One region of the Lysinibacillus sp. GJ-1 genome, then DNA from elsewhere that is predicted to be linked to it. Evidence: a T-box and tRNA genes for the amino acid it is inferred to sense, from the RefSeq annotation. Region 1 holds a T-box; the other holds one or more tRNA genes.
The links. The T-box of region 1 lies ahead of proS (proline--tRNA ligase). A T-box ahead of a tRNA ligase gene usually reads a tRNA of that ligase, here a tRNA-Pro.
Positions count from the first base shown of each region.

Region 2: it encodes a tRNA-Pro, which carries the amino acid that the T-box ahead of proS (proline--tRNA ligase) is inferred to sense. The anticodon was not compared.

Region 1 is NZ_CP088912.1:1,207,411-1,223,119, reverse strand. It holds gene LO754_RS05680 (type I polyketide synthase) at 1-838, opposite strand, end outside; gene LO754_RS05675 (electron transfer flavoprotein subunit alpha/FixB family protein) at 911-1,885, opposite strand; gene LO754_RS05670 (electron transfer flavoprotein subunit beta/FixA family protein) at 1,909-2,679, opposite strand; gene LO754_RS05665 (acyl-CoA dehydrogenase family protein) at 2,692-3,831, opposite strand; gene LO754_RS05660 (HAD-IIIC family phosphatase) at 3,779-4,870, opposite strand; gene LO754_RS05655 (acyl carrier protein) at 4,867-5,115, opposite strand; gene LO754_RS05650 (3-hydroxyacyl-CoA dehydrogenase family protein) at 5,132-5,965, opposite strand; gene LO754_RS05645 (response regulator) at 6,306-6,935, opposite strand; gene LO754_RS05640 (sensor histidine kinase) at 6,922-9,168, opposite strand; gene comX (competence pheromone ComX) at 9,173-9,349, opposite strand; gene LO754_RS05630 (class 1 isoprenoid biosynthesis enzyme) at 9,362-10,231, opposite strand; partial or broken gene proS (proline--tRNA ligase) at 11,165-12,601, opposite strand; T-box leader at 12,804-13,019, opposite strand; gene LO754_RS05620 (YbgA family protein) at 13,248-13,604, shown strand; gene LO754_RS05615 (BRCT domain-containing protein) at 13,680-14,027, shown strand; gene LO754_RS05610 (peptidylprolyl isomerase) at 14,171-14,782, opposite strand; gene LO754_RS05605 (metallophosphoesterase) at 14,892-15,709, opposite strand, start outside.
Region 2 is NZ_CP088912.1:110,292-126,000, reverse strand. It holds gene aceA (isocitrate lyase) at 21-1,304, opposite strand; gene LO754_RS00600 (LytR/AlgR family response regulator transcription factor) at 1,519-2,190, shown strand; rRNA gene rrf (5S ribosomal RNA) at 2,272-2,387, opposite strand; rRNA gene LO754_RS00590 (23S ribosomal RNA) at 2,452-5,366, opposite strand; tRNA gene LO754_RS00585 (tRNA-Ile) at 5,543-5,617, opposite strand; rRNA gene LO754_RS00580 (16S ribosomal RNA) at 5,714-7,260, opposite strand; tRNA gene LO754_RS00575 (tRNA-Pro) at 7,496-7,572, opposite strand; tRNA gene LO754_RS00570 (tRNA-Arg) at 7,582-7,658, opposite strand; tRNA gene LO754_RS00565 (tRNA-Leu) at 7,672-7,759, opposite strand; tRNA gene LO754_RS00560 (tRNA-Gly) at 7,765-7,839, opposite strand; tRNA gene LO754_RS00555 (tRNA-Leu) at 7,891-7,971, opposite strand; tRNA gene LO754_RS00550 (tRNA-Lys) at 7,994-8,069, opposite strand; tRNA gene LO754_RS00545 (tRNA-Thr) at 8,076-8,151, opposite strand; tRNA gene LO754_RS00540 (tRNA-Val) at 8,155-8,230, opposite strand; rRNA gene rrf (5S ribosomal RNA) at 8,241-8,354, opposite strand; rRNA gene LO754_RS00530 (23S ribosomal RNA) at 8,471-11,393, opposite strand; rRNA gene LO754_RS00525 (16S ribosomal RNA) at 11,698-13,242, opposite strand; gene lysS (lysine--tRNA ligase) at 13,793-15,295, opposite strand; gene dusB (tRNA dihydrouridine synthase DusB) at 15,511-15,709, opposite strand, start outside.

The DNA of each region.
Region 1 (15,709 bases):
AAAACATGCTATCTACACAGGACAAATCCCATTTAAAGTTTTTCTCCGAATTCATATAAACATTATTAAAATGCTTCAATGCGAATGGCAGTGAACCAATTCTAGTTGCGCGATATTCATTAATGGTTTCCGCCCAAATTAACGGCTGATTCATGTACAATTTAGTAGAAAGCAGGCATTGATCTGCGCCCGCCATTAATGGTACAAGGTGGAATATGACTAAACCATAACAATGTGTTAATGGTGTCCATGATAAAAACTTATCATTTTCATCTATTGCATAATGTTTAACAAAGCCATATACGTTAGCAGCCACATTGGATTTGCTAATCATTACCCCTTTTGGCGTGCCCGTTGTTCCAGAAGAATATAAAATATATAGGATATCTTCTGGTGAAGTTTGATACTCTACATTCAGATTATTCGGACACTTTAAAATCTCAGTATAGAAGTCTTGAATGCATAGCACTTTCCCTTTGTCCTTATCCTGTTCACTATCACTGACGATAATTGGATGAACCGACTTTTCCAATACATGTGTTAAAAGACTATCGACATTACTATTTTTACTTGCATCAATCGGAACAGCGATATAGCCTCCTATTGCACACGCCCAAAATGAATATAAAAAGAGCTCTAGATTTTCACACCGAATAATGACTTCTGCATTTCTGCTAACACCTTGCTTTTTAAATATTTCAGAAACATAAAAACTTCTATTCCATAGTTCTCTGTATGAAATAAATTTTTTATCCTCTTTTGAAAGGACAATTGTAATTCCTTTATCTGTTTTACTAAGTTTTTTTAGTGCTCCTAATATATCATCTGTTTTTTTCATTCCATTCCCTCCCCTATCAAACCTTCTAAAAGCTTTTTATGTCTTATAAAACGCTAAGTACATCTCTTGTACCTATCCCTCAGCCATTTTTTCTAATTCAGCCAGTACTGCCTCCACATCATCTACGATAGCGTAATCCGCATATTCGAATATGGGTGCATTTTTATCTTTATTGATGGCAACGATTATTTCAGCATTTTTAACGCCAATCATATGTTGGCTAGCGCCCGATACACCGAATCCTACATAAATAGGTGAAGCCAGCATTTTCCCAGACTGACCAATCATTCTCTCTTTTTCAATATATCCCGCTTCAACGACTGCTCGGGTTCCAACTATTCCAACATGTAGTTTATTTGCAATTTGGCAAATTTTTTCAAAAGTATCTTGATTTTTAACTCCTCTACCAATACAAAAAACTTTATTTAAATTGTTCATCTCTTTCTTGTCGAACTTTTCTATTCGCTCTAGAACACCCCATGAATTGGACAACTTCTCCATATCATCATCGTATGTAACTTCCTCTATCATTCCACTACATTGCCCAGCCTTCATTTGTTTTGCAAAGATGTCTTTTTTCACAGTTGCGATGATAAATTCGCCATTAGAACAATTGTTTTTGGCAATTGTCACACTATTAAAGGCAGTTCTCAAAAAAGACAGTTCGTTATTTTCATCAAATTGAATATCAGTACAACCTGCTATAAGCCCGACCTCAAATCTGGCAGATAATATCGATGCCGTTATTTTTCCATTGCTAGATTCCGGAACCAATATGACTTTTGGGATGCGTGTCTTTATCATATTTGAGATTATATTTGTAAAATATGTCATATCAAATGGCTCGTTTTGTCTACAGATCACTATATTGTCTGCTCCATATTGAAAGAACTTATCAAGTTGCTCACTATCCTTATGTCCAACACATAATACTGTTACCTTATAGTTGCATTGATTACTGAGACTACTAGCTTTTGTGATGACCTGTAATATATTTCCATCGTCGTGTTCTTGAAAATCACATATGATAACAATTTCTTTTTCCATTCAACGTTCATCCTTCATGCAGGTTATCGTTTACTATTGTGTGCCTTATCTGTTACTAAGTTATAGATTAAAGCCGCTTTTTCTTGTGCCGTTTCTTCTATAAATAGCTTTTTCTGTTTTGCTTCTTTTTGAACATGCCATTCTTTCACCTTTACACTAGCAAAACCACACTTTTCTACATCAACAGCTAAATCAGTAGCATTCCATACAAGGATCTCTTTTTTTCTTGCTTTTTTTAATGCTAGCAAATTGATTAAAGGCTGCGTAACTACATAATCGTAAAAAGAAATAACAGCGGGTGGTTTCAATCTCCCAATAATTGTTTCAGTGTCTTTTACTTGTTTTAGCTGAATTGCTGATGCCTCATTCCCTAAAATCTCAGCTATATCAGTTAAACAATAATAATTAAGACGTTCTCCTATGCCATATACTGCTTGTCCAACTTCTCCATCACTACTTCGTCTTCCACATGCTACAAAATCCACATCTTCTATTTTTTTGATTGCCTGTACTAAAATGTATGAAGTAGCGACTGTATCCGAACCTTCGAATAGCTCATCATTTAATAGAATGGCTTTATCTGCTCCTAAAGCAATAGCCTTTTGAAGCAATCCTTTTGTACTGTGATTACCCATACAAAGACAGATAATTGTGCAATCAATCGATTTTTTTAATTCTATAAATTGTTGTAATGCATATAAGTCATATGGATTTATAATAAAGTCCTCTGTTCGTAATTCATTTGGAAACATCTCTTCAGCTTTGATTGGTTTTAAACATACTACAACTTTCATGAGCACTCCTTATCACATATATCTTGCATTGGCCATATTATAAATTGTATTTTTTTGCATTTCATTTGTGCCTGAATAAATACTGCTTGCCAGGGCATCCCTTAGCTCTCGTTCCATTTCATACTCTTTTGTATATCCATATGCACCAAAAATTTGCATTGCATCTCTACACGTTTTTATGTAATTTTCACTTACAAAAAGTTTAAAAATAGAAGTTTCAAGGTAAGCAGATTTTTTTTGATCTTTTAACCATGCGATTTTATATAACATTAATTTCGCCATTTCTATATTTACTTCCATTTCGGCAATTTTATGAGATACTGCCTGATTTGAACCTATTGGCTTTCCAAACTGTTTTCTTCCATTTGCCTGTTTGATGCATTGTTCCATAACTCGTTGCATCACACCAATATGTGGCGCAAATTCAAAACATCTTTCCCATTCTAGCGCGCCTGTGAGAATATTATTACCATAGTTAAATTTCCCTAATATATTATTCTTTGGCACTTTTACATTATCTAAAATAAGTTCACTCGTCGGACATGCATTCAAGCCCATCTTTTCGATATCATTCCCTGTCGTAACACCTTCAAAATTGCGCTCAACAACAAAAGCAGTGATTTTCTTATCTGGAACTTCCTCCGTAACAGCGAAAACAATAAAAATATCAGCGATAGGACCATTGGAAATAAACATCTTTGTACCATTAAGTACATAACAATCATCTTCTTCCTTTACATTTGCAACCATCGCAAATGCATCAGATCCTGCTTCAGGCTCTGTAATAGCAATTGCCCCAATTTGTTTCCCTTCAACCATCTGTGGTAAATACTTTTCTTTCAATTCATCTGAACCATATAAATTGATTAAATTTTGACATACCCATATATGATTATTAATCACAAAAATAAATCCATTATTTTTACATGCATATCCAAGACTTTCAAAGACCATTGCCGCAGTCTCGTAGCTTTCCCCAAGACCTCCGTATTTTTCATCTACAGTTATCCCTAATAATCCAAATTCACTAACCTTTTTCCACATATCCATGGAGAATTCTTCGTAAAATTCACGTTCATTAAGATTTTCTCTTGCGAAATCAATGATTTCCTGACTGTATTGTTTCTGCTCTTTCTTTACTGAAAAATCCATCAACGTTCTCCCCTTCATAAACAAACGTTACATAGTCTGGTATAATTCGCTCGTATGACATATCTGCTTCAAATATTACGACATCACCGTCTTTACCTAACTCTTTAAAGCCGTTAAATTTGTATGTAATGTACATAATTCTATTTTTATCTGTTGGAATAAATTGTGCTCGTAAAGTTTTATTATTTTTTATCGATTCATTAATAAGAAAATTCATGAAAATATTACCAATACCTTTGGACATTACTCTGCATGACATAAGAAGTAGCTTCAAATCCCAAACGTCAGCCTTCTTTTCTACAAGCGCCAAGCCTATTTTTCCGTAAGTACCATATTTATCATCAAGCTGTGCAACATACACTTCATAATCATCTGCTTCAAGAAAGTTCTTTAATTCATCATAAGAATAAATGTAACCTGTGGAATTTAACTGGTGTGTTCTGACTGTAAGCTCTTCAGCTCTCTGAAGATCGTCTTCCTTAGCTTTGTCAATTTTGAAAGTCATATTAAGCGTGGATAAAAATTCTTCTTTCGTACCACTATACGCTAGCTCTTCTTTATTTCTTTGAATATCACTGTGGTACATTTTCCTTCTATTTTTCGAATCATTTGTTATAAATTTTGGCATCATTCTTTCCATATCTAGGATTTTGTCAATATCATTTGCGTCAATACATAAAATTTCTGGATAACTGAATAACACTTCTTCTCGTTCAAATTCTTGGTCATCTACAAAACTCAAAGTATCTATACCAATATTGATGTCTTTTGCAATTTGAGCAACAGCTTCTGACTTACTGTTCCAGCTAATTTGAGGATAAATAAAATAGTCCCACAAACCAAATTCTTCAAGTTTTTCTTTGGCCATATCATAGTTGTTTTTACTGCTTATTGATTGCAAAATTCCTCTTCTATCTAGTTCCTTTATTACTTCAACTACATTTTCTTTTAAAGTTAAATTGTCATTCTCTATTAAAATTCCATCCCATAATGTATGATCTAGATCCCAGACAACACATTTTATTTTCTCCCCACTCATACTGTTTCCTCCATTGCTAACTTCTTTTCAACTAAGGCAACAATTGAATTGATATCTTTAAAATTGTCCAAATCTAATTCCATATTATCGATGGAAATATCAAATTCAGTTTCAATAAAATTAACTAGATTCATTGCAAATAAAGAATTAACTAATCCTTTTTCAAAAATATTGTCTGTGTCATTGATCTCCGTAATTTTTATAAACTTTGATAAAAACCCTTTAATTTTCTCTTTTGTATTCATTATTATCACCTTTCTTTTAGTAAGAATAAAAACCTTTTCCGCTTTTTCTTCCAGTTGAACCTGCATATACCATTTGTTTTAAAAGGGGACAGGCTCTAAATTTTGGATCTTCATAATGGGTATATAATACTTTTAATGAATCTAATACCGTATCAACACCGATTAAATCAGCTGTTTCCAGCGGACCCATTTTATGACCAAAAGCATTTTTAAAAATGTTGTCAATTTGCTCTGCAGTTGCCACTCCCTCATACACTAGGGCTGCAGCCTCATTCATAAATAAATGAGATAATCGATTAGATACAAATCCCGCGCTGTCCTTAATTACTTCAATTTCCATTCCTGCTTTATTTAATAACTCACGAACATGCTGAACGGTCTCTTCAGATGTTTTCCATCCCTGTATAACTTCAGCAAAATTTTTCATAGGAACTGGATTCATAAAATGTACACCTATCACTTTTTCAGCTCTATCGGTATATGAACCAATAAGCGTAATCGGAATGCATGAAGTATTCACCATGTAAATACATTTTTGTTTACAAACCTTCTCTAAATTTCTATAAACGATTTCTTTCGTTTTAATATTTTCATCTACATTTTCAATAATAAAATCCATATCTGCAAAATCTTCATAACCTGATGTAATGTCGATATTGGCAACAATTTTTTCAGCATCTATCGTTTTATTAAACATACCTGCTATTTTTAAATTCTTTTTTATCTCTTCCCGTGCAGTTTCAAGAACATTTGAAGAAATATCATATAAAACAACATTATGACCATATTGTGCAAACCTTTGGGCTACACCTTTCCCCATTACACCGGCTCCAATTACACCAATTTTCATGTTAACCTCCAATAGCTTTGAACTTTTTTTATAGTTTTGTAGTAAAATTTATTAATGTCGATATACAAACTACCCCAGTAACATCTCTTGTCTCTCGTTATTTAAATTCTACCAATACATTTACCGTACTTTATAGGGCGGGTTTCCGATTAAAATAATGCGGAAAACCACACTTGACATTAAAAAATAAATATTTACACTAGTTGATAGCAAAGTAAAAAAAACGACAAAACACTTTACCAGTGTTTTGTCGTTATTAGATGTGTATTAATATTACAAAAAATTGTTGCTTTATTAGTAAAAAACGCATAATTCATGAACTTCAGTCGAATCTTTATACCTAATTAAAATGATATTTATCAGTTTCTAAAGTAGTTAATTCATTCCATTTAACGGCTGCCTCTGCTCGTGATTCAACACCAAGCTTAGAAAAAATTGTGGTTAATACTTTCTCTATTGTCCGTTGGCTTAAATGAATTTCCAGTGCAATAGCCTTATTCGTATAGCCATCTCTGACAAAATCTAAAATTTGTCGTTCTCTCTCTGTCAAGTTTATAGATTCTTTAGCTCCAACATTATGTACACACAGCTTTTTAAGAAGCGAAAGTGAAATAATAACTTTCCCTTCAAGTGCATATTGAATTGTATCAATCAATTGTTTTCTACTTTCCGTTTTACTAATAAATCCTGATATCCCCTTGTTTAATAATTCGGGTAAATATTTCTCGATATTATAACCTGTATAAATAATCGTGATTGCTTCAGGATGAATTTTGAGTAACTTTTGAATAAATTGCAGTCCATCCATACCTGCTAAATTAAAATCAATTAAGTAAATATCATAAAATGATTCGGATAAGTGCTGTAATGCAATACAGGGATCTGTAAACACCACTGCTTGACAGTCTAGTTCAGCTTGCAATATGGCCCGTGTGCCTTCACCAATAGCAATATGATCATCCAATACCATTATTTTCAAAATCCTCACCTATTTTCATAGATAGTTTAATGTTTGTCCCTTGCGGCTGATTTGAGCTTATTAAAAATGTCCCCTGATAATACTTGATACGCTCCTTCATCCCCATTAGTCCTATACTTTTCATACAGTCTTGTTGAATATTTTCATCAATATCAATACCAATTCCATCATCCCAATAGTCAATAAAAACTTTTTGTGCTTTGGATGTTAATGAAATATGGACAGACTGTGCTTGTGAATGTTTATTTGCATTGGAGAGCAACTCTTGAATAATACGATAAATTGTAGTGGATTGCTGCAATGATAAACCTTCAATCCTTTGAATATCCACTTTAATCAAGAAGTTAAAACGAATTTTACATTTCTGTATTAACTCCTCTAACGAGCGGTGGAGACCAAGCCTATCGATTAAAGGCGGATATAAATTTTCACAAATTTCTCTTGTATTATCCACAATATCCAGTACTTCTTCACGCAAATGCATAAAAGCCTCTTTGTCATCTTTTTCTTTTGTTGCAGCTTCTTCCATATTACGACTCATATGAATCAAATCTTGTAAAATCGTATCATGTATCTCTGTAGATAACCGTAAACGTTCTTTCTCTGAAGACAAAATCCATAGCCTATTATACCATCGTGGTGCATGCAATTTGTCTAACTTCGTCAGTTGTGCCATAAGTTCATCCAACTTAAGTGAATTATCGATAATGCTTTGAACATAATACAAAAAGAGTTCAAGCATTTTTAAAGATTCGGACGGTATTTTACGAAATTTTGTGTCTGTGATTGCCAACAACTTAGAGTCTACTGTTTCATAGAGTACCAATATGTATTTCGTGTCATGTTTATAAATTAAATTAGGACAAATAGCACGACATTTATGTTCTTCTATATAACCAAGAGATTGTGTTAACTGGTCTTCTATAATCTCAATATCATTCAGCATTAACATTAGATTAAGCTCTTGTTTAATATATTCCATAAGTTTGTCGAAGTTAGTAGCATAATGTGCTGATGATTTAATGAAGCGATAAAAATTGGAAAAATTGTAGTTCTTTAAAGTACTTAAATAGCGAGCATTCCGTACTTCCATACTTTCCTTGTATGACAACAGTAAGATGGAGGAAATAAACGTAATCAAAAAATAAAGACTGTATATGTAAAACGAGCGTACTTCCTCAAGAGATAGTAAAATAAATGAAAGTACCAGACTAAAAGGAATCGCCAATTGTAAATGTGAAAACATGCGATCAAGCGCATATTGTAAGTTAACAAAATTCCCCGCCATTTCTAAGTAAATCAGACAAATAGGGACCACTAACAAAAATAACGCCGTCACATCTGCAGGTAGAAATGGATGCACATTAAAAATTGTTGGAATGCCATAACATAATGCGAACGGTCCGATTCCTAAAAAAAAGATGCAGAATAATGGCTTGGCATAGTATTTAGTATTGCTTTTAGCTGCGACAATAATATTAATCGCTAGTAAGCAGGATAAAATTAAATAGACTGATAGTTCAAATATAATTTGTACTTTAAGAAGATCTTCAATAAAAATACGCGCTATATTTATCACTACAATCATTATACCAATAACAAAAAAAGCATTACGCAACTTTTTTTGAAAAGCATCACTCATTGTTCTTAAAAAATAATTACAGTAGAAAATACAATTCACAATGCTAAGGAAAATCGCTAATGAATTAATAACAATACTAATGAAATCTCCTCGTCCTGCTGCACCTGCACTTATATACGCTAATGCTGTAAACTGTAAATGAAAAATCAAATACTGTTTGTTTTTAGTAAGTATTTGTTTAAATAAAAAAAGACAAAAAGCAGTTGTGATTAAGGTATATAATAACGGCATTATTAATTGCTTTATTAATTGTGCGTTTATATTCTTATTTGAGACGATTAACTTTTCCACTTTTCCTTCATGCCAAATTGTTATGCTATGCGCTTGTGTAATTAGAAAAGGGGATGAAGTATTGGCTGTCAGCTTCATCCCATCTAATTCTAAAACTTTCGTATAGGGCACTATATTTTGAGATGCTGCCCAACTTTCCTCTTCAATCTGTTGAATATACCAACTTTGATCTTGTGATTGAACCAGTGTAATCCCAATTATAGGCCCGCTAACGACAACGGATAAACAATACAATTGTATGAAAAAAGTGAGAAAAAGCGAAATTAAGATTTTAGCTTTTCCTTGTTCCATCTGTTTACGGACGCCAATACATTAAATATGAATCCTTTAATGTTTTCTTTTCACCGTGTTCAAAGGATTCTAAAATTAAACTTTGCTCTAACTCATTTACATTTAAAAGTGAAACTCTTTTTTCTTTTAAAAGATCTAAAATATTGCGATTTTTATGAATATATTGAACGATTTCTAACATATCCTTCACCTCTTAAATATATTTTTTAAATAATGATACATCATGAGTTGGATAAATTTCTTTTAGTAATTCAAGTGCAAGATTACGGTATTTAGACTGTAATAGATGCATGTATATAGATAATCCTGAAGCTTCGATTTGCTGTGGCGTAATGCAAATATTCATTGTTGAATCGCCGTGCTGACTATAATACAAGCGTAATTCATCAAATGCTGAATCTTCATATTGTAATAGATACAATATTGGCAGTGTTCTTTTTTTGTCTTGTAAATCTCTTTGTAAGTTTAATAAGTCGCCATAATCATTATTTAACTGAGCAACCATTGCAATATAGTGTGCACTCATTACAAGCTTTGCCGTATACTTTCCAGTTGCTAATACTTCTCCGAGCAATGAAGAAAGTGCTATTAACGAGCCAGATTTCTTTTTAACAACAGCTTCATACATCTCTTCAGATGTAATCTCGTTTATTAGGTCATGATGCTGACCATCAACTGCTTGAAGTAAGTAATGGCAAAATAAACGGGTAACCTCACTTTTATAAGGTATTTCCACCTTTTGTAGCTCCAACATAACGATACTAACGAAAGCTGTCGAAGCATTAAGCAATACATTCCCCTCTATCCCCCATTTTGATTCATCACCGTCTTCGATATCATCAACAATATCTGTAAAAAGAATCCAAAGTTCTAAAAGATTAAAAACTTCTTGGATAGATTTCGTTAATATACCGCCATTCAATTGAAAATGTAATTTACTTAAATCACTAAAATCACCACCTTCATGTTGATCTAACAAGTAGGTTAAACAACGGCTAAACTCATCCGATAGTTGATAATTACTGACAATTCGCCTTAATGATTGTTTTATTTCTTCCATCATTCACCTTACCAATTATTTATTTTAATTGCGATTTGGCTTTGAGCTACTTCTAACAATCAAAATGAATAGTTAACAATGCAGATATTCTTGGTGTTTGACTTCGGGTATTTCAAGTAAATATTACTTCCACCTTCAAATAACAAAGAAGTTGTGCTTCCTAGAATGAACAAAAGGCAGCGCACATATTGCTAAGAATTCATTACATTAAACATACTTAATTTTGACTGTTATGTATCACCACTTTCAAACGGCATCAGAGGCATAAATAATAAAGGTGATTTCGCTCTTTTGCATGAATGGAAAAGCCCATCTATTTACAATCTGTTGAAGAGCTAATCAATTAAATTTGTCATCTACGACTCATGACAGTTATCCTTTTTTCCAATCATTAACTATTATACCTAAAATACTAAAATTGTAAATATATTCATAAATATTAATACCTATTAACAATATAATGCATTAATTTACATAATTCCGCAACTATAGTTTCATAAATTTTATTAGTACAAATATAGCAAGAAAGAATTTAAGTAACTCACTATAAATGCTGTATTTCACAAAGGATACGCTCTATTGCAGGTAAAAATAAATTAAAAGGAATGTTACACAGTGTAAAGAAGTTTTCAATAGGTGACTTGCATTATTGTTTCTATATGAGGGACAGCCTCAAAATCAGCTATAAACATCAAGACGAGAAAGGCAAAATCGCCGGATTTTTTCAGTTTTGGGAAGAAGCTATTCTGGAGACTATAAATACAAGCATTAAAATATTAGTAGAAGATACATTTCAAAGAGGAGGAAATCATAAGGAAATACTATAAATCTAAGCACAATTCAGTTAGAAAGGCATCAAGAGTGGATTCCACTCCTTGATGCCTTTTGTCCATACTCTGAGCATGTTACCATGCTTTCTACCATACAAAGTTAGATTTAGTAAGCGCGGGCAAACCAAACTGTATGTTGTGCTTCTTTCCCACAATGAATGCAAGTATGCTTTGTAACTGGTGGGTTAAATGGTATATTACGAGTTGTAAATTTTGTTTCTTCTTTTACCTTTTCTTCACACGCATCATCTCCACACCAACCTGCTAAAATCCAACCTGGGATTGTTTCATTTTGTTCAGATTGAGCTAAATGCTGTTTTAACTGTTCCATTGAATCGATATGGGTATGCGAGTTGTTTGCACGGAAAGCTTTTGCTTTTTCAAATAGTCGCGTTTGCATCGTTTCAAGTTCTGTTTCTATGCTTTCAACAATTGTGTCTAAAGAAACAGTTACTTTTTCTTCTTCATCACGGGCTTTCATTAAGCTTTGCTGATTTTCTAAATCACGTGGCCCCAATTCAATACGCACAGGTACACCTTTTAGCTCCCATTCATTAAACTTATAACCAGGTGATTGGTCTGAATCATCAAGACGCACACGAATGCCCTTTGCTTTTAACGTTGCAAAAATTTCATCTAATTTCTCGATAATCTTAGTGTTCTTTTTCCACGGACCAACCGGGATTAACACAACTTGCGTTGGAGCGATTCTTGGCGGTAAAACAAGACCTTGTTCATCACCATGCACCATAATAACAGAACCGATTAAACGGGTAGACGTACCCCATGATGTTGTATGCACATGGACATGTTTATTTTCTTTATTTAAATATTTGATATCAAAAGCTTCGGCAAATTTCGTACCTAAATAATGAGATGTCCCTGCTTGTACGGCCTTGCCATCCTTCATCATCGCTTCAATCGAAAATGTATCAACTGCTCCAGCAAAACGTTCTGATGGCGTTTTTTGCCCATCATAGACAGGAATGGCTAACAGTCCTTCGACAACTTCTTTATAAATAGCTAACATTTGCATTGTTTCTTTGCGTGCATCTTCTTCATCGATATGCGCCGTATGACCTTCTTGCCATAAAAATTCTGAAGTACGGATAAACGGTAGCGTTTTCTTTTCCCAACGGAATACATTGGCCTATTGATTGATTAAAACAGGAAGGTCTCGATAACTTTTAATCCAATTAGAATACAAATGCCCAATCATTGTTTCCGAAGTTGGACGCAGCGCTAAACGCTCTTCTAATTGTTCACCTGCCGCTTCGGTCACCCAAGGAAGCTCTGGTGAAAATCCTTCAATATGATCCTTTTCCTTTTGGAAAAAAGATTCTGGAATGAGCATTGGGAAGTAGGCATTGCGGTGCCCTGTTTCCTTAAAACGCTTATCCATCTCCGCTTGAATATGCTCCCACAGTTCATAGCCATCTGGTTTAAAGGCAATACAACCACGAACCGGCGTATAATCCATTAAATCCGCCTTTTGTATCGTTTCCACATACCATTTTGAAAAATCATTTGTTTTTTGAGACATCTTTTTTCCTCCTATTTTGAAAAATCTATTTTGCTTCGGCAAAATTGCATCTGATTTTTTTCGAGCCTGCTCAAATAGCTCCTTTTAAAATCTGTGATACCCACAGGGGCATTTAACTTAATTTGGCATGCATCCATATATTTCGTCTTCATCGCCTAGCTAATGCTAAATCAAGTTCATAAAAAAAGCATAAAGCATCCTAATAAAGGACGTCTTTACGCTAGTTGACGTGGTACCACCTTAGTTCGGCATAATATGCATATTACGCCCTCTAAACGTTTGTAACGAAACGACTCGGTTAGTTGTTAACTGACATCTCCGTGGTAGGGTTCAATAAGAAGGGGTGCTATAGCTCTCAGCCTAGGCTATATTTTCTGTTTCACAATTCTTATTTACTTAGTCACATCATCGATTGTATATGTATACATTAATATACCAATTTGCTAAATGTAATTCAATCATTACGATAGGTAATTGAATGATAAAATATAGTTAGTAATACTACGCTAGCTCTTGTATCATCCTACCCAAGTTCTCCTATTTTTAATAAATGCTTTACTAAAATAAATACCAACATTAAAACATTTTGATGTTTTCATTAAATCAAGTAGAATGGGTTTGAAACACTTATATGAAAGGTGATTATATGCAACGTCAACTAACAGAAAAATTATGGCGTGAAGAAAAATATCGCGTCATGTTCCATAGCCAAAAGCATTACAATCAACTCCGTCTGGCAATGCGCGACATGATGAGCCATGAGCAAATTAAACAATTAATCGAAGTTGCATTACAACAAACGCCAACTGAAGGCAGCATGCGCAATGCCTGTCAGCATATGTGGGGGTATTTCCGTAAAGTAGCCTCAATAGAAGAAAAACGAACATACGAGCAATTGCTTCTTACTTATCAAATACCAGCGCTACTTTGTTTTTTACAACAATTAGCCATTCAATATAACGTTACTTATTTACGTGAAAGTACTATTTTACAAATACAGTAGCAGTAGTTATTGCCTAAATGCAAGCCTACGAACAAGTGGCTCGCCCTCTAATATTAAGCTCTTAGGAGAATCTATATGAACACCAATAAGGACAACGATGACATTATCTTTCTTACTAATCCAACCGAACGTATAACGCATCCATTTTATAATAAACAAATCGTCTTTACAGGGGCTCTTTCTACGATGACACGCGCAGAAGCTGCAAAAAAAGCACGAGCTTGTGGCGGATTAATGCAAGGGGCTGTCACTAAGGACACCGCTTTTGTTATTCTCGGTCATAACCGACGAGGCAAAAGCACGAAACATTTAAAAGCAGAGCAACTCATCCAACTTGGACACGACATTCAAATTATTGCTGAAGAGGATTTTATTTGGCTTATTTCCATGCAAAAAGAGTATATACCATCTTCTTTACAATAACTGCTACTTTGAACTAGCGAACTGCCACAAGCTTGACTATGAACACCGTATAGACGGAACAAATGTAATCTCTTACATAAAAACACGTTGACCAGCTGCACATCACCGCATCCAATCAACGTGTATTTTAATGTGATTATTTACTATTTTTGCACTACTGGTGCAGGATAGTCAAAGCCCTTTGTATCCACTTCGACTTTTTTCATGATTTGATCTTCTAATGGCTTATCTGTGGCATCACGTTCCACAGCAACGATTTCATCTACCGTTTCCATTCCTTCAATCACTTTGCCAAATGCAGCATATTGTTTATCAAGATGTGACGCTTCTTCGGTCATAATAAAAAATTGAGAGCCCGCAGAATTTGGGTCGCCGTTTGTCCGTGCCATTGAAATGACACCGCGTTCATGTTTTAAATTATTTTCAAAGCCATTCTCAGTAAACTCACCTTTAATCGAATAATCGGGACCACCTGATCCATTTCCTGAAGGATCGCCCCCTTGAATCATAAAGCCAGGAATTACACGATGAAAAATAAGCCCATCATAAAATCCTTTGTTTACTAAGGAAATAAAATTCGCCACTGTATTCGGCGCAACTTTAGGTTCTAGTTCAACCACAATTTTTTTATCATCGTTCATTGTAATCGTCACAATTGGATTTTCTTTCACAGCCGATGCATAATCTACTTTTTCTTCCGCTGTCTTCTCCTCTTTTGACGTCCCACAACCCGTCACAATAAAAACTACTGCCATTAGGCTAAAAACAACATACAATACTCTAGATTGTGCCAATAGTCTTTCCACTCCCTATATCAGTTTATTAAAGTATATAACTATGAGATTATTCATCACAACTTTAAACTTACAAATGAATAGTAAAAACAGCGATTTCAGGCGGAACCATAAAACGAGCAGCGATTCTAGACGTGCCAATACCCGTATTGACATAAAGCTGCATGCCATTGTCTTTATTAATCGTATAAAATCCATCATCATATTTTTCAGCCAACGACGTCTTTATAGTTTTCATAAAGGGAATCCTTATTTGCCCTCCATGACTATGTCCAGCTAACAGCAAATTAACAGAAGTATCTTGTAAAAGCTCTGCCATATCTGGCTCATGCATCAGTACAATTTCATAATCATACGTATCATCCATTTGCGATAGCAACAGGTCTATATCCGGCTTTCCAAGTAAACCATCATCCATTCCTCCGATAAATAGCTTTTTATCATTCGTAACTGGAACCGTAACGCCACTATTATTCAATAATGTAAACCCAGCATTCGTTAATAAATCTTCATATATTTTAAAAGCTCCGCCACCATAATCGCGATTTCCCCATACAGCAAATTTTCCAACCGTCGCGTTAAGTTGCGATAAACTATCAGTGACTTCTTGTTTTTTGGGAAACGTAGAAAAATTTTCGAATAAATCCCCTGTAAACACAATCATATCAGGCGAAATTTGATTAATCTTTTCGACTAAACGATTTAATTGATTGACGGTATATGTTTCACTAACTTGAATATCTGATATTTGAACTATTTTAACTGATGCGCCTTTGTCTTCATTTAAATGATACGAATGAACGACGAGCATCTTTGGTTCAATTTTAAAAGCGTATCCTACAAGTAAACCTATTAATACTACGACTAATAAAACGATTTTTACAACTC
Region 2 (15,709 bases), 1.1 Mb from region 1:
TAGGAATTAACGTAATCGAATTAAACGAATTGTTCTGTTTCTGTAGAACCGGCCATCGCTGTTGTTGAAGAAGTACCACCTGAAATAACTTGTGACACATCATCGAAGTAACCAGTACCTACTTCGCGTTGGTGACGAGTAGCTGTATAGCCTTTAGATTCAGAAGCAAACTCAGCTTGTTGAAGTTTAGAGTATGCAGCCATGCCGTTATCTTTATAGTCATGAGCTAACTCAAACATAGAGTGGTTTAATGCATGGAAGCCAGCTAATGTTACGAATTGGAATTTGTAACCCAATTTACCTAACTCACGTTGATATTCTGCAATCTCTTCTTCTGAAAGGTTTGCTTTCCAGTTAAATGAAGGTGAACAGTTGTAAGCAAGCATTTTACCAGGGAATTCAGCATGAATCGCCGCTGCGAACTCACGAGCTTCTTCAAGTGACGGCTTAGACGTTTCACACCAGATTAAATCTGCATATGGTGCGTAAGCTAGACCACGAGCAATCGCTTGTTTAATACCTGGTGTTGTACGGAAGAAGCCTTCTGGTGTACGTTCGCCAGTAATAAATTCAGCATCACGTGGGTCAATATCAGAAGTTACCATATCTGCAGCATCAGCATCTGTACGTGCGATTAAGATTGTATCTACGCCCATTACATCTGTTGCAAGACGAGCAGCAATTAAGTTACGAACTGCGTTTTGTGTAGGAAGTAATACTTTACCACCTAAGTGTCCACATTTTTTCTCAGAAGCTAATTGGTCTTCTAAATGCACACCAGCAGCTCCTGCTTCAATCATTCCTTTAACAAGTTCGAATACGTTTAAAGGACCACCGAAGCCAGCTTCAGCATCAGCTACGATTGGTGCAAACCAATCGAAATCGTCTACACGACCTTCAGCATGGTCGATTTGATCAGCGCGTTGTAGCGCTTGGTTGATACGTTTTACTACAGCTGGTACAGAGTTAGCTGGGTATAAAGATTGGTCAGGGTACATTTGACCTGAAAGGTTAGCATCAGCAGCTACTTGCCAGCCAGATAAGTAGATTGCTTTTAATCCTGCTTTTACTTGTTGAACCGCTTGATTACCAGTTAATGCACCTAATGCATTAATAAACGGTTCTTCGTGTAATGATTTCCAAAGTCGTTTAGCACCTTTTGTTGCTAAAGTCTGTTCAATTACAACAGAACCTTGTAATTTAACTACCTCTTCAGCCGTATAAGCGCGTTCAATACCAGCCCAACGTGGGTTTTCTGCCCATTGTTTTTCTAAAGCTTGAATTTTTTCTTGACGTGTTGACATATTGAAATTCCACCTTCCCCTTTGTGTAAAATATACTCTGTTAAAAAACTTTTTAATTTCTGTTCCATAACAGGTTTATTTATTGTAAATTAATATATAACAGTACATCTGAATTTTCACTATTTTTTGATAAAAGACCAAATTTTGATGATGAAACCGCTTTTTTAAGCGACAAAATTTGGTAAACTGTTTACAAACAAGGGGGCTATTCACAATGAAAAATGAAATCAATGCTGTACAAAAAAGTATTGCACAACAATTTATTACGATGTTACAAGACTGGATTCCACCCAACTCGTCCATCGCCATTGCTGTAGAGAACTCCTATATTTACTTTAACTCTGGATATCATGGTATTCATTTAGAAATAGGACGGCAAGTTGAACCAGGCAGTATTGCAGAGCAAGTATTGCGTACAAATAAACGTACAGACGCAATATTAGATAATACTCTATTTGGTACACCCTATTATGGTATTGGCTACCCAGTACATATTCAGGATACGCCAGCAGCATTAGTAGTTGTTTTACCTTCAACTTTTACTGCACAGAAATTGGAGCCTTATCAATTTTTAACAGGGAAACAGGAAGAAGAATGGACCCCTGTAGTAATCGATAAAATTTCTTATATTGAGAGCCTTCAGAAAAAAACTTGGTTTTATGTAGAAAAGGAACAATTTAAAACCAGTATTACACTTAAAGAATTACAAATGCGTTTACCTCCGTTTTTTATACGCATTCATAGATCCTATATAGTGAATATTCATTTCATAAAAAAAATGGCGCGTGATCTTACTTCGAATTTCATTGTTACTTTAAAAGATGGTACAGAATTACCTGTCAGCCAATCCTATCTTAATAACCTACGTAATGCGCTAGAATTTTAACAAAATAAAAACAGCTGCCTTCTGCAGCTGTTCAAATATTGACACAAAAAAACCTGAGAATAAATTCTCAGGTTTTTATTTGCCTAGCGACGTCCTACTCTCACAGGGGGAAGCCCCCAACTACCATCGGCGCTAAAGAGCTTAACTTCCGTGTTCGGTATGGGAACGGGTGTGACCTCTTTGCCATCATCACTAGACAGTATTTAATTGAAAGATTGTTCTTTCAAAACTGGATAAACGGTTCATTGAATGTTCAAACTTTTGGTTAAGTCCTCGATCGATTAGTATTCGTCAGCTCCATGTGTCACCACACTTCCACCTCGAACCTATCTACCTCATCGTCTTTGAGGGATCTTACTTACTTGCGTAATGGGAAATCTCATCTTGAGGGGGCTTCATGCTTAGATGCTTTCAGCACTTATCCCGTCCACACATAGCTACCCAGCGATGCCTTTGGCAAGACAACTGGTACACCAGCGGTGTGTCCATCCCGGTCCTCTCGTACTAAGGACAGCTCCTCTCAAATTTCCTACGCCCACGACGGATAGGGACCGAACTGTCTCACGACGTTCTGAACCCAGCTCGCGTACCGCTTTAATGGGCGAACAGCCCAACCCTTGGGACCGACTACAGCCCCAGGATGCGATGAGCCGACATCGAGGTGCCAAACCTCCCCGTCGATGTGGACTCTTGGGGAGATAAGCCTGTTATCCCCGGGGTAGCTTTTATCCGTTGAGCGATGTACTTCCATGCGGAACCACCGGATCACTAAGCCCGTCTTTCGACCCTGCTCGACTTGTAGGTCTCGCAGTCAAGCTCCCTTGTGCCTTTACACTCTACGAATGATTTCCAACCATTCTGAGGGAACCTTTGGGCGCCTCCGTTACCTTTTAGGAGGCGACCGCCCCAGTCAAACTGTCCGCCTGACACTGTCTCCTGCCCCGCTAAGGGGCATGGGTTAGAATTTCAATACAACCAGGGTAGTATCCCACCGACGCCTCCTTCGAAGCTGGCGCTCCGAGATCTCTGGCTCCTACCTATCCTGTACAAGTTGTACCAAAATTCAATATCAGGCTACAGTAAAGCTCCACGGGGTCTTTCCGTCCTGTCGCGGGTAACCTGCATCTTCACAGGTACTATAATTTCACCGAGTCTCTCGTTGAGACAGTGCCCAGATCGTTACGCCTTTCGTGCGGGTCGGAACTTACCCGACAAGGAATTTCGCTACCTTAGGACCGTTATAGTTACGCCGTTTACTGGGGCTTCAATTCGCAGCTTCGCTTGCGCTAACCACTCCTCTTAACCTTCCAGCACCGGGCAGGCGTCAGCCCCTATACGTCACCTTACGGTTTTGCAGAGACCTGTGTTTTTGCTAAACAGTCGCCTGCCTATTCACTGCGGCTCTCATGCGCTTGCACGCTCAAGAGCACCCCTTCTCCCGAAGTTACGGGGTCATTTTGCCGAGTTCCTTAACGAGAGTTCTCTCGCACACCTTAGGATTCTCTCCTCGACTACCTGTGTCGGTTTGCGGTACGGGCACCTCTCACCTCGATAGAGGCTTTTCTTGGCAGTGTGAAATCAGGAACTTCGTCCATACGGACTCGCCATCACAGCTCAACGTTACAGTGTGCGGATTTGCCTACACACACGCCTTACTGCTTGGACGCGCACAACCAACGGCGCGCTTACCCTATCCTACTGCGTCCCCCCATTTCTCAAACGGTGAGGAGGTGGTACAGGAATATCAACCTGTTGTCCATCGCCTACGCCTATCTACTCGGCTTAGGTCCCGACTAACCCTGAGCGGACGAGCCTTCCTCAGGAAACCTTAGTCATACGGTGGACGGGATTCTCACCCGTCTTTCGCTACTCATACCGGCATTCTCACTTCTAAGCGCTCCACCAGTCCTTCCGGTCTGACTTCAACGCACTTAGAACGCTCTCCTACCACTGACATCGTAGATGTCAATCCACAGCTTCGGTGAATCGTTTAGCCCCGATACATTTTCGGCGCAGCGTCACTCGACCAGTGAGCTATTACGCACTCTTTAAATGATGGCTGCTTCTAAGCCAACATCCTGGTTGTCTGTGCAACGCCACATCCTTTTCCACTTAACGATTACTTTGGGACCTTAGCTGGTGGTCTGGGCTGTTTCCCTTTTGACTACGGATCTTATCACTCGCAGTCTGACTCCCGTGTATAAATATCTGGCATTCGGAGTTTGTCTGAATTCGGTAAACCGGGATACCCCTAGTCCAAACAGTGCTCTACCTCCAGTATTCTCATCACGAGGCTAGCCCTAAAGCTATTTCGGAGAGAACCAGCTATCTCCAAGTTCGATTGGAATTTCTCCGCTACCCACACCTCATCCCCGCACTTTTCAACGTGCGTGGGTTCGGCCTCCAGTAAGTGTTACCTCACCTTCACCCTGGACATGGGTAGATCACCTGGTTTCGGGTCTACGACCACGTACTAATTCGCCCTATTCAGACTCGCTTTCGCTGCGGCTCCGCCTTCTAAAGCTTAACCTCGCACGTAATCGTAACTCGCCGGTTCATTCTACAAAAGGCACGCTATCACCCATTAACGGGCTCTAACTACTTGTAGGCACACGGTTTCAGGATCTCTTTCACTCCCCTTCCGGGGTGCTTTTCACCTTTCCCTCACGGTACTGGTTCACTATCGGTCACTAGGTAGTATTTAGCCTTGGGAGATGGTCCTCCCGGATTCCGACGGAATTTCACGTGTTCCGCCGTACTCAGGATCCACTCTGGAGGGAACGAACTTTCGACTACAGGGCTTTTACCTGCTCTGGCGGACCTTTCCAAGTCGCTTCATCTAACTCATTCCTTTGTAACTCCGTATAGAGTGTCCTACAACCCCAAGAGGCAAGCCTCTTGGTTTGGGCTCTTCCCGTTTCGCTCGCCGCTACTCAGGGAATCGATTTTTCTTTCTCTTCCTCCAGGTACTTAGATGTTTCAGTTCCCTGGGTCTGCCTTCAAGACGCTATGTATTCACGTCAAGATACTACGCGATTAAACGTAGTGGGTTCCCCCATTCGGAAATCTCCGGATCAAAGCTCACTTACAGCTCCCCGAAGCATATCGGTGTTAGTGCCGTCCTTCTTCGGCTCCTAGTGCCAAGGCATTCGCCGTGCGCCCTTAATAACTTAACCTAGTTATTAAGCCTATAAAAAACTTAAAAAATAAATGTGTTTGTTACAATTTCAATGTCGTTTTATCCAGTTTTCAAAGAACAAATAAAAATTGGTGGAGCCTAGCGGGATCGAACCGCTGACCTCCTGCGTGCAAGGCAGGCGCTCTCCCAGCTGAGCTACCAAGAGGTTATATATGGTGGCCTAAATGGACTCGAACCATCGACCTCACGCTTATCAGGCGTGCGCTCTAACCAGCTGAGCTATAGGCCTCTTGGAAGTTTTATAAAGTTAGTTATAAACCTTCAAAACTGAACGCAAAACGTAATCTTACAAACCCAAGGTTTGTATTCCGAAAATATCCTTAGAAAGGAGGTGATCCAGCCGCACCTTCCGATACGGCTACCTTGTTACGACTTCACCCCAATCATCTATCCCACCTTCGGCGGCTGGCTCCAAAAGGTTACCTCACCGACTTCGGGTGTTACAAACTCTCGTGGTGTGACGGGCGGTGTGTACAAGGCCGGGAACGTATTCACCGCGGCATGCTGATCCGCGATTACTAGCGATTCCGGCTTCATGTAGGCGAGTTGCAGCCTACAATCCGAACTGAGAACGACTTTATCGGATTAGCTCCCTCTCGCGAGTTGGCAACCGTTTGTATCGTCCATTGTAGCACGTGTGTAGCCCAGGTCATAAGGGGCATGATGATTTGACGTCATCCCCACCTTCCTCCGGTTTGTCACCGGCAGTCACCTTAGAGTGCCCAACTAAATGATGGCAACTAAGATCAAGGGTTGCGCTCGTTGCGGGACTTAACCCAACATCTCACGACACGAGCTGACGACAACCATGCACCACCTGTCACCGTTGTCCCCGAAGGGAAAACCATATCTCTACAGTGGTCAACGGGATGTCAAGACCTGGTAAGGTTCTTCGCGTTGCTTCGAATTAAACCACATGCTCCACCGCTTGTGCGGTCCCGTCAATTCCTTTGAGTTTCAGTCTTGCGACCGTACTCCCCAGGCGGAGTGCTTAATGCGTTAGCTGCAGCACTAAGGGGCGGAAACCCCTAACACTTAGCACTCATCGTTTACGGCGTGGACTACCAGGGTATCTAATCCTGTTTGCTCCCCACGCTTTCGCGCCTCAGTGTCAGTTACAGACCAGATAGTCGCCTTCGCCACTGGTGTTCCTCCAAATCTCTACGCATTTCACCGCTACACTTGGAATTCCACTATCCTCTTCTGCACTCAAGTCTCCCAGTTTCCAATGACCCTCCACGGTTGAGCCGTGGGCTTTCACATCAGACTTAAGAAACCACCTGCGCGCGCTTTACGCCCAATAATTCCGGACAACGCTTGCCACCTACGTATTACCGCGGCTGCTGGCACGTAGTTAGCCGTGGCTTTCTAATAAGGTACCGTCAAGGTACAGCCAGTTACTACTGTACTTGTTCTTCCCTTACAACAGAGTTTTACGAACCGAAATCCTTCTTCACTCACGCGGCGTTGCTCCATCAGGCTTTCGCCCATTGTGGAAGATTCCCTACTGCTGCCTCCCGTAGGAGTCTGGCCGTGTCTCAGTCCCAGTGTGGTACCGATCACCCTCTCAGGTCGGCTACGCATCGTTGCCTTGGTGAGCCGTTACCTCACCAACTAGCTAATGCGCCGCGGCCATCCTATAGCGACAGCCGAAACCGTCTTTCAGTATTGTCCCATGAGGGACGATAGATTATTCGGTATTAGCCCCGGTTTCCCGGAGTTATCCCAAACTATAGGGTAGGTTGCCCACGTGTTACTCACCCGTCCGCCGCTAACGTCAAAGGAGCAAGCTCCTTCTCTGTTCGCTCGACTTGCATGTATTAGGCACGCCGCCAGCGTTCGTCCTGAGCCAGGATCAAACTCTCCATAAAAGAAATTTGATTAGCTCAAATTGTTTTGCTGGCATCAATTTTGATGTCCAAATTTTTGTTTCGTTCACTAACGAAGTTAGCTAATAAAAACTATATTGATTACGTTTTGCTTGTTCAGTTTTCAAGGTTCATATATAAAAATTGGTGGAGCCTAGCGGGATCGAACCGCTGACCTCCTGCGTGCAAGGCAGGCGCTCTCCCAGCTGAGCTAAGCCATAAAGTATATTTTAGGAAATGGTCGGGAAGACAGGATTCGAACCTGCGACCCCTTGGTCCCAAACCAAGTGCTCTACCAAGCTGAGCTACTTCCCGTTCATTTATTGGCGCGCCCGGCAGGAGTCGAACCCACAACCTTCTGATCCGTAGTCAGACGCTCTATCCAATTGAGCTACGGGCGCTAAATATTAAAAATGGTGCCGAGGTAGGAATCGAACCGGCACGGTAGTCACCTACCGCAGGATTTTAAGTCCTGTGCGTCTGCCAGTTCCGCCACCCCGGCACATTTGGAGCGGAAGACGAGGTTCGAACTCGCGACCCCCACCTTGGCAAGGTGGTGTTCTACCACTGAACTACTTCCGCATGTGCATAAGATTATTTATCCTGGCAATTATAAATTTGAAATATAGATGATGCGGGTGAAGGGAGTCGAACCCCACGCCTCGCGGCGCTAGATCCTAAGTCTAGTGCGTCTGCCAATTCCGCCACACCCGCATATTATTGTTGGCAATTAAAATGGTGAGCCATGAAGGACTCGAACCTTCGACCCTCTGATTAAAAGTCAGATGCTCTACCAACTGAGCTAATGGCTCAAAAAATGGTGCCGGCTATAGGAATCGAACCCACGACCTACTGATTACAAGTCAGTTGCTCTACCTGCTGAGCTAAACCGGCATATGGTGGAGGATGACGGGCTCGAACCGCCGACCCTCTGCTTGTAAGGCAGATGCTCTCCCAGCTGAGCTAATCCTCCTGGGTATTATGCCTAGCGACGTCCTACTCTCACAGGGGAAGCCCCAACTACCATCGGCGCTAAAGAGCTTAACTTCCGTGTTCGGTATGGGAACGGGTGTGACCTCTTTGCCATCATCACTAGACTATTTAAAAGACAAGATTCATTATAACATAAATTATTATAATTACAAGCTTTTTTTAAAACTTGCTTGTTCTTTCAAAACTGGATAAACGGTTCATTGAATGTTTCAAACTTTTTTTGGTTAAGTCCTCGATCGATTAGTATTCGTCAGCTCCATGTGTCACCACACTTCCACCTCGAACCTATCTACCTCATCGTCTTTGAGGGATCTTACTTACTTGCGTAATGGGAAATCTCATCTTGAGGGGGGCTTCATGCTTAGATGCTTTCAGCACTTATCCCGTCCACACATAGCTACCCAGCGATGCCTTTGGCAAGACAACTGGTACACCAGCGGTGTGTCCATCCCGGTCCTCTCGTACTAAGGACAGCTCCTCTCAAATTTCCTACGCCCACGACGGATAGGGACCGAACTGTCTCACGACGTTCTGAACCCAGCTCGCGTACCGCTTTAATGGGCGAACAGCCCAACCCTTGGGACCGACTACAGCCCCAGGATGCGATGAGCCGACATCGAGGTGCCAAACCTCCCCGTCGATGTGGACTCTTGGGGAGATAAGCCTGTTATCCCCGGGGTAGCTTTTATCCGTTGAGCGATGGTACCTTCCATGCGGAACCACCGGATCACTAAGCCCGTCTTTCGACCCTGCTCGACTTGTAGGTCTCGCAGTCAAGCTCCCTTGTGCCTTTACACTCTACGAATGATTTCCAACCATTCTGAGGGAACCTTTGGGCGCCTCCGTTACCTTTTAGGAGGCGACCGCCCCAGTCAAACTGTCCGCCTGACACTGTCTCCTGCCCCGCTAAGGGGCATGGGTTAGAATTTCAATACAACCAGGGTAGTATCCCACCGACGCCTCCTTCGAAGCTGGCGCTCCGAGATCTCTGGCTCCTACCTATCCTGTACAAGTTGTACCAAAATTCAATATCAGGCTACAGTAAAGCTCCACGGGGTCTTTCCGTCCTGTCGCGGGTAACCTGCATCTTCACAGGTACTATAATTTCACCGAGTCTCTCGTTGAGACAGTGCCCAGATCGTTACGCCTTTCGTGCGGGTCGGAACTTACCCGACAAGGAATTTCGCTACCTTAGGACCGTTATAGTTACTACCGCCGTTTACTGGGGCTTCAATTCGCAGCTTCGCTTGCGCTAACCACTCCTCTTAACCTTCCAGCACCGGGCAGGCGTCAGCCCCTATACGTCACCTTACGGTTTTGCAGAGACCTGTGTTTTTGCTAAACAGTCGCCTGGGCCTATTCACTGCGGCTCTCATGCGCTTGCACGCTCAAGAGCACCCCTTCTCCCGAAGTTACGGGGTCATTTTGCCGAGTTCCTTAACGAGAGTTCTCTCGCACACCTTAGGATTCTCTCCTCGACTACCTGTGTCGGTTTGCGGTACGGGCACCTCTCACCTCGATAGAGGCTTTTCTTGGCAGTGTGAAATCAGGAACTTCGTCCATACGGACTCGCCATCACAGCTCAACGTTACAGTGTGCGGATTTGCCTACACACACGCCTTACTGCTTGGACGCGCACAACCAACGGCGCGCTTACCCTATCCTACTGCGTCCCCCCATTTCTCAAACGGTGAGGAGGTGGTACAGGAATATCAACCTGTTGTCCATCGCCTACGCCTATCCTCGGCTTAGGTCCCGACTAACCCTGAGCGGACGAGCCTTCCTCAGGAAACCTTAGTCATACGGTGGACGGGATTCTCACCCGTCTTTCGCTACTCATACCGGCATTCTCACTTCTAAGCGCTCCACCAGTCCTTCCGGTCTGACTTCAACGCACTTAGAACGCTCTCCTACCACTGACATCGTAGATGTCAATCCACAGCTTCGGTGAATCGTTTAGCCCCGATACATTTTCGGCGCAGCGTCACTCGACCAGTGAGCTATTACGCACTCTTTAAATGATGGCTGCTTCTAAGCCAACATCCTGGTTGTCTGTGCAACGCCACATCCTTTTCCACTTAACGATTACTTTGGGACCTTAGCTGGTGGTCTGGGCTGTTTCCCTTTTGACTACGGATCTTATCACTCGCAGTCTGACTCCCGTGTATAAATATCTGGCATTCGGAGTTTGTCTGAATTCGGTAAACCGGGATGGCCCCTAGTCCAAACAGTGCTCTACCTCCAGTATTCTCATCACGAGGCTAGCCCTAAAGCTATTTCGGAGAGAACCAGCTATCTCCAAGTTCGATTGGAATTTCTCCGCTACCCACACCTCATCCCCGCACTTTTCAACGTGCGTGGGTTCGGCCTCCAGTAAGTGTTACCTCACCTTCACCCTGGACATGGGTAGATCACCTGGTTTCGGGTCTACGACCACGTACTAATTCGCCCTATTCAGACTCGCTTTCGCTGCGGCTCCGCCTTCTAAAGCTTAACCTCGCACGTAATCGTAACTCGCCGGTTCATTCTACAAAAGGCACGCTATCACCCATTAACGGGCTCTAACTACTTGTAGGCACACGGTTTCAGGATCTCTTTCACTCCCCTTCCGGGGTGCTTTTCACCTTTCCCTCACGGTACTGGTTCACTATCGGTCACTAGGTAGTATTTAGCCTTGGGAGATGGTCCTCCCGGATTCCGACGGAATTTCACGTGTTCCGCCGTACTCAGGATCCACTCTGGAGGGAACGAACTTTCGACTACAGGGCTTTTACCTGCTCTGGCGGACCTTTCCAAGTCGCTTCATCTAACTCATTCCTTTGTAACTCCGTATAGAGTGTCCTACAACCCCAAGAGGCAAGCCTCTTGGTTTGGGCTCTTCCCGTTTCGCTCGCCGCTACTCAGGGAATCGATTTTTCTTTCTCTTCCTCCAGGTACTTAGATGTTTCAGTTCCCTGGGTCTGCCTTCAAGACGCTATGTATTCACGTCAAGATACTACGCGATTAAACGTAGTGGGTTCCCCCATTCGGAAATCTCCGGATCAAAGCTCACTTACAGCTCCCCGAAGCATATCGGTGTTAGTGCCGTCCTTCTTCGGCTCCTAGTGCCAAGGCATTCGCCGTGCGCCCTTAATAACTTAACCTATCGGCTTCCAATCCACTGCGCATTTCGTTGTCAGCTTCTCTCGTTCAATCAGTCACGGACGTAAGTACGCTCCTTCATTCACTCGTTCGCTTCCTAGAACTGCTTGTGTCTTGAAACCCTATTTCGTTATTAAGCCTATAAAAAACTTAAAAAATAAATGTGTTTGTTACAATTTCAATGTCGTTTTATCCAGTTTTCAAAGAACAAGTTTTGAAGTATTTCATCGTAATGATGAACCTTCAAAACTGAACGCAAAACGTAATCTTACAAACCCAAGGTTTGTATTCCGAAAATATCCTTAGAAAGGAGGTGATCCAGCCGCACCTTCCGATACGGCTACCTTGTTACGACTTCACCCCAATCATCTATCCCACCTTCGGCGGCTGGCTCCAAAAGGTTACCTCACCGACTTCGGGTGTTACAAACTCTCGTGGTGTGACGGGCGGTGTGTACAAGGCCGGGAACGTATTCACCGCGGCATGCTGATCCGCGATTACTAGCGATTCCGGCTTCATGTAGGCGAGTTGCAGCCTACAATCCGAACTGAGAACGACTTTATCGGATTAGCTCCCTCTCGCGAGTTGGCAACCGTTTGTATCGTCCATTGTAGCACGTGTGTAGCCCAGGTCATAAGGGGCATGATGATTTGACGTCATCCCCACCTTCCTCCGGTTTGTCACCGGCAGTCACCTTAGAGTGCCCAACTAAATGATGGCAACTAAGATCAAGGGTTGCGCTCGTTGCGGGACTTAACCCAACATCTCACGACACGAGCTGACGACAACCATGCACCACCTGTCACCGTTGTCCCCGAAGGGAAAACCATATCTCTACAGTGGTCAACGGGATGTCAAGACCTGGTAAGGTTCTTCGCGTTGCTTCGAATTAAACCACATGCTCCACCGCTTGTGCGGTACCGTCAATTCCTTTGAGTTTCAGTCTTGCGACCGTACTCCCCAGGCGGAGTGCTTAATGCGTTAGCTGCAGCACTAAGGGGCGGAAACCCCCTAACACTTAGCACTCATCGTTTACGGCGTGGACTACCAGGGTATCTAATCCTGTTTGCTCCCCACGCTTTCGCGCCTCAGTGTCAGTTACAGACCAGATAGTCGCCTTCGCCACTGGTGTTCCTCCAAATCTCTACGCATTTCACCGCTACACTTGGAATTCCACTATCCTCTTCTGCACTCAAGTCTCCCAGTTTCCAATGACCCTCCACGGTTGAGCCGTGGGCTTTCACATCAGACTTAAGAAACCACCTGCGCGCGCTTTACGCCCAATAATTCCGGACAACGCTTGCCACCTACGTATTACCGCGGCTGCTGGCACGTAGTTAGCCGTGGCTTTCTAATAAGGTACCGTCAAGGTACAGCCAGTTACTACTGTACTTGTTCTTCCCTTACAACAGAGTTTTACGAACCGAAATCCTTCTTCACTCACGCGGCGTTGCTCCATCAGGCTTTCGCCCATTGTGGAAGATTCCCTACTGCTGCCTCCCGTAGGAGTCTGGTAGTGTCTCAGTCCCAGTGTAGATCACCCTCTCAGGTCGGCTACGCATCGTTGCCTTGGTGAGCCGTTACCTCACCAACTAGCTAATGCGCCGCGGGCCCATCCTATAGCGACAGCCGAGACCGTCTTTCAGTATTGTCCCATGAGGGACAAAAGATTATTCGGTATTAGCCCCGGTTTCCCGGAGTTATCCCAAACTATAGGGTAGGTTGCCCACGTGTTACTCACCCGTCCGCCGCTAACATCAAAGGAGCAAGCTCCTTTGATGTTCGCTCGACTTGCATGTATTAGGCACGCCGCCAGCGTTCGTCCTGAGCCAGGATCAAACTCTCCATAAAAGAAATTTGATTAGCTCAAATTGTTTTGCTGGCATCAATTTTGATGTCCAAAATTTTGTTTCGTTCACTAACAAAGTTAGCTAGTAAAAACTATATTGATTACGTTTTGCTTGTTCAGTTTTCAAGGTTCATTTTGTCGCTGTTCGTTTCAGCAACTTTTATATAATACCATTTTCAAACTTAGCTGTCAACAACTTTTTAAAATATTTTATTTCCTTAAGAAGTGACAACTTTTAAATCTTACCACTTTCGAATGTTGTTGTCAACATTTTTTTGCGGTCGTTATTTAAGAAGTTTGTGATACTTAATGTTACGTCGTCTTAACGACAAGTAATAATTTATCACGATTCTAAGATCTCTGCAAGTATTTTTCTGCAAAAATATTATTTCTTTAAAAAAACGTCATTAGTAAGCTATTAATAGTAGTTTCTAGCTACGATGTTTTTACAATTATTCTTGCTTTGAAAACATTGTTATTACTATACCTCTGTTTTTGTCATTTCTCAATAAAAAAAGAGACCCTTTTCAACAAGGATCTCCTTTTTAATTATTATTTCGTTATGTGGCGCATTGTTGGGAATAATAGTACATCACGAATTGATGGTGAGTTTGTAAGAAGCATGATTAGACGGTCAATACCAATACCTAATCCACCTGTTGGCGGCATACCGAATTCTAAAGCTTCAATAAAGTCATTATCCATTTCGTGTGCTTCGTCATTGCCCGCTTCTTTCTCAGCTAGTTGCGCTTCAAAGCGTTCACGTTGATCGATTGGATCATTAAGCTCTGTGAATGCATTCGCATGCTCACGACGTACGATAAACAGCTCAAAACGATCTGTGAAACGCTCGTCCTCTGGATTTTTCTTCGCTAAAGGAGAGATTTCTACAGGATGACCGAATACAAAAGTTGGCTGTACTAGTGTTTCTTCTACTTTTTGCTCGAAGAATTCATTAATAATATGACCGACTTCATGCGCAGCTTTGACTTCTACCCCGTGTTCTTTTGCAAGTGCTTGCGCTTGTTCCTTCGTCATTGGCTGCCAGAAATCAACGCCTGTAGCTTCTTTAACCGCATCTACCATATGAACACGTCTCCAACCTACAGCAAGGTTGATTTCATCTTCACCGTATTGTACGGATGTTGTGCCAAGAACTTCTTGTGCTACATGGGCAATTAAGTTTTCTGTTAATGACATGATATCTTTGTAGTCTGCATATGCTTCGTACAGTTCAATCATTGTGAACTCCGGATTGTGACGAGTTGAGATACCTTCGTTACGGAATACACGGCCTATCTCATAAACTTTTTCTAGTCCACCCACGATTAAACGTTTTAAGTGCAATTCGATAGCAATACGCATGTATAATTCCATATCAAGTGCATTATGGTGAGTAATGAACGGACGAGCCGCTGCACCACCGGCAATTGTATGAAGCATTGGTGTTTCTACTTCTAAGTAGCCTGCATTATCTAAATAGTTACGAATTGCACGGATAATTTTAGAACGCGTAATAAATGTTTTTTTGCTATCTTCGTTTGTCATTAAATCTAAATAACGTTGACGGTATCGTTGTTCTACATCTTGTAAGCCATGGAATTTTTCAGGCATAGGACGTAGCGCTTTTGTTAGGAACGTAAACCCTTCAGCCTTCACTGAAAGTTCTCCCACTTGCGTACGGAATACGTTACCACGTACACCTACGATATCACCAAGGTCAGCTTGTTTAAATAAGTCATAAGCTTCTTCACCAACATGATCCTGACGAACGTAAATTTGAATTTGTCCACCTAAATCTTGAATATGTGCAAAGCCAGCTTTCCCTTTACCGCGCTTTGTCATAATACGACCTGCGATAATCACTTCTTGTAGGTTTTCTTCTAGCTGTTCTTTTGTTTGATCTGCAAATTGTTCGCGCACTTCTGTAGAAAGATGTGTACGCTCAAATCGACTACCGAATGGATCTTGACCGTTCTCTTGAATAGCAGTCATTTTTTGACGTCTCACCAATAGCTGATCATTTAACTCTTCTATGTTTGACACTTGTTTCACTCCTTATTAAATTGTCCGCGTTTACGTCCATAATATTTCTATTGTACACAATTTTAAAGCTGTATTCATCTGTTTCGGTTTAAATTCCATAAGAGTTAAAATAATTAATAATTCTAAAAATTGAAGTAGACAGATTAGGTTGTTCTATATTTACTTTTACATCAATCATAACAAAAGAGACATCTCAAAATTAAATTGAGATGTCTCTTATCACATTATATGATAATTTCTTTTTGCTCTGGTACATAAATTTCAGACTCACATTGCTCATAGTCTTGCACAATTCCATTTAATATAGCACGTAGCTCTGTTGCTGTTTCAGTTTGATTAATAGCACTGCGGGCTTTACCGTTACCACGAATACCTTTTAAATACCACGATGCGTGCTTACGCATTTCGCGCACAGCCACACTC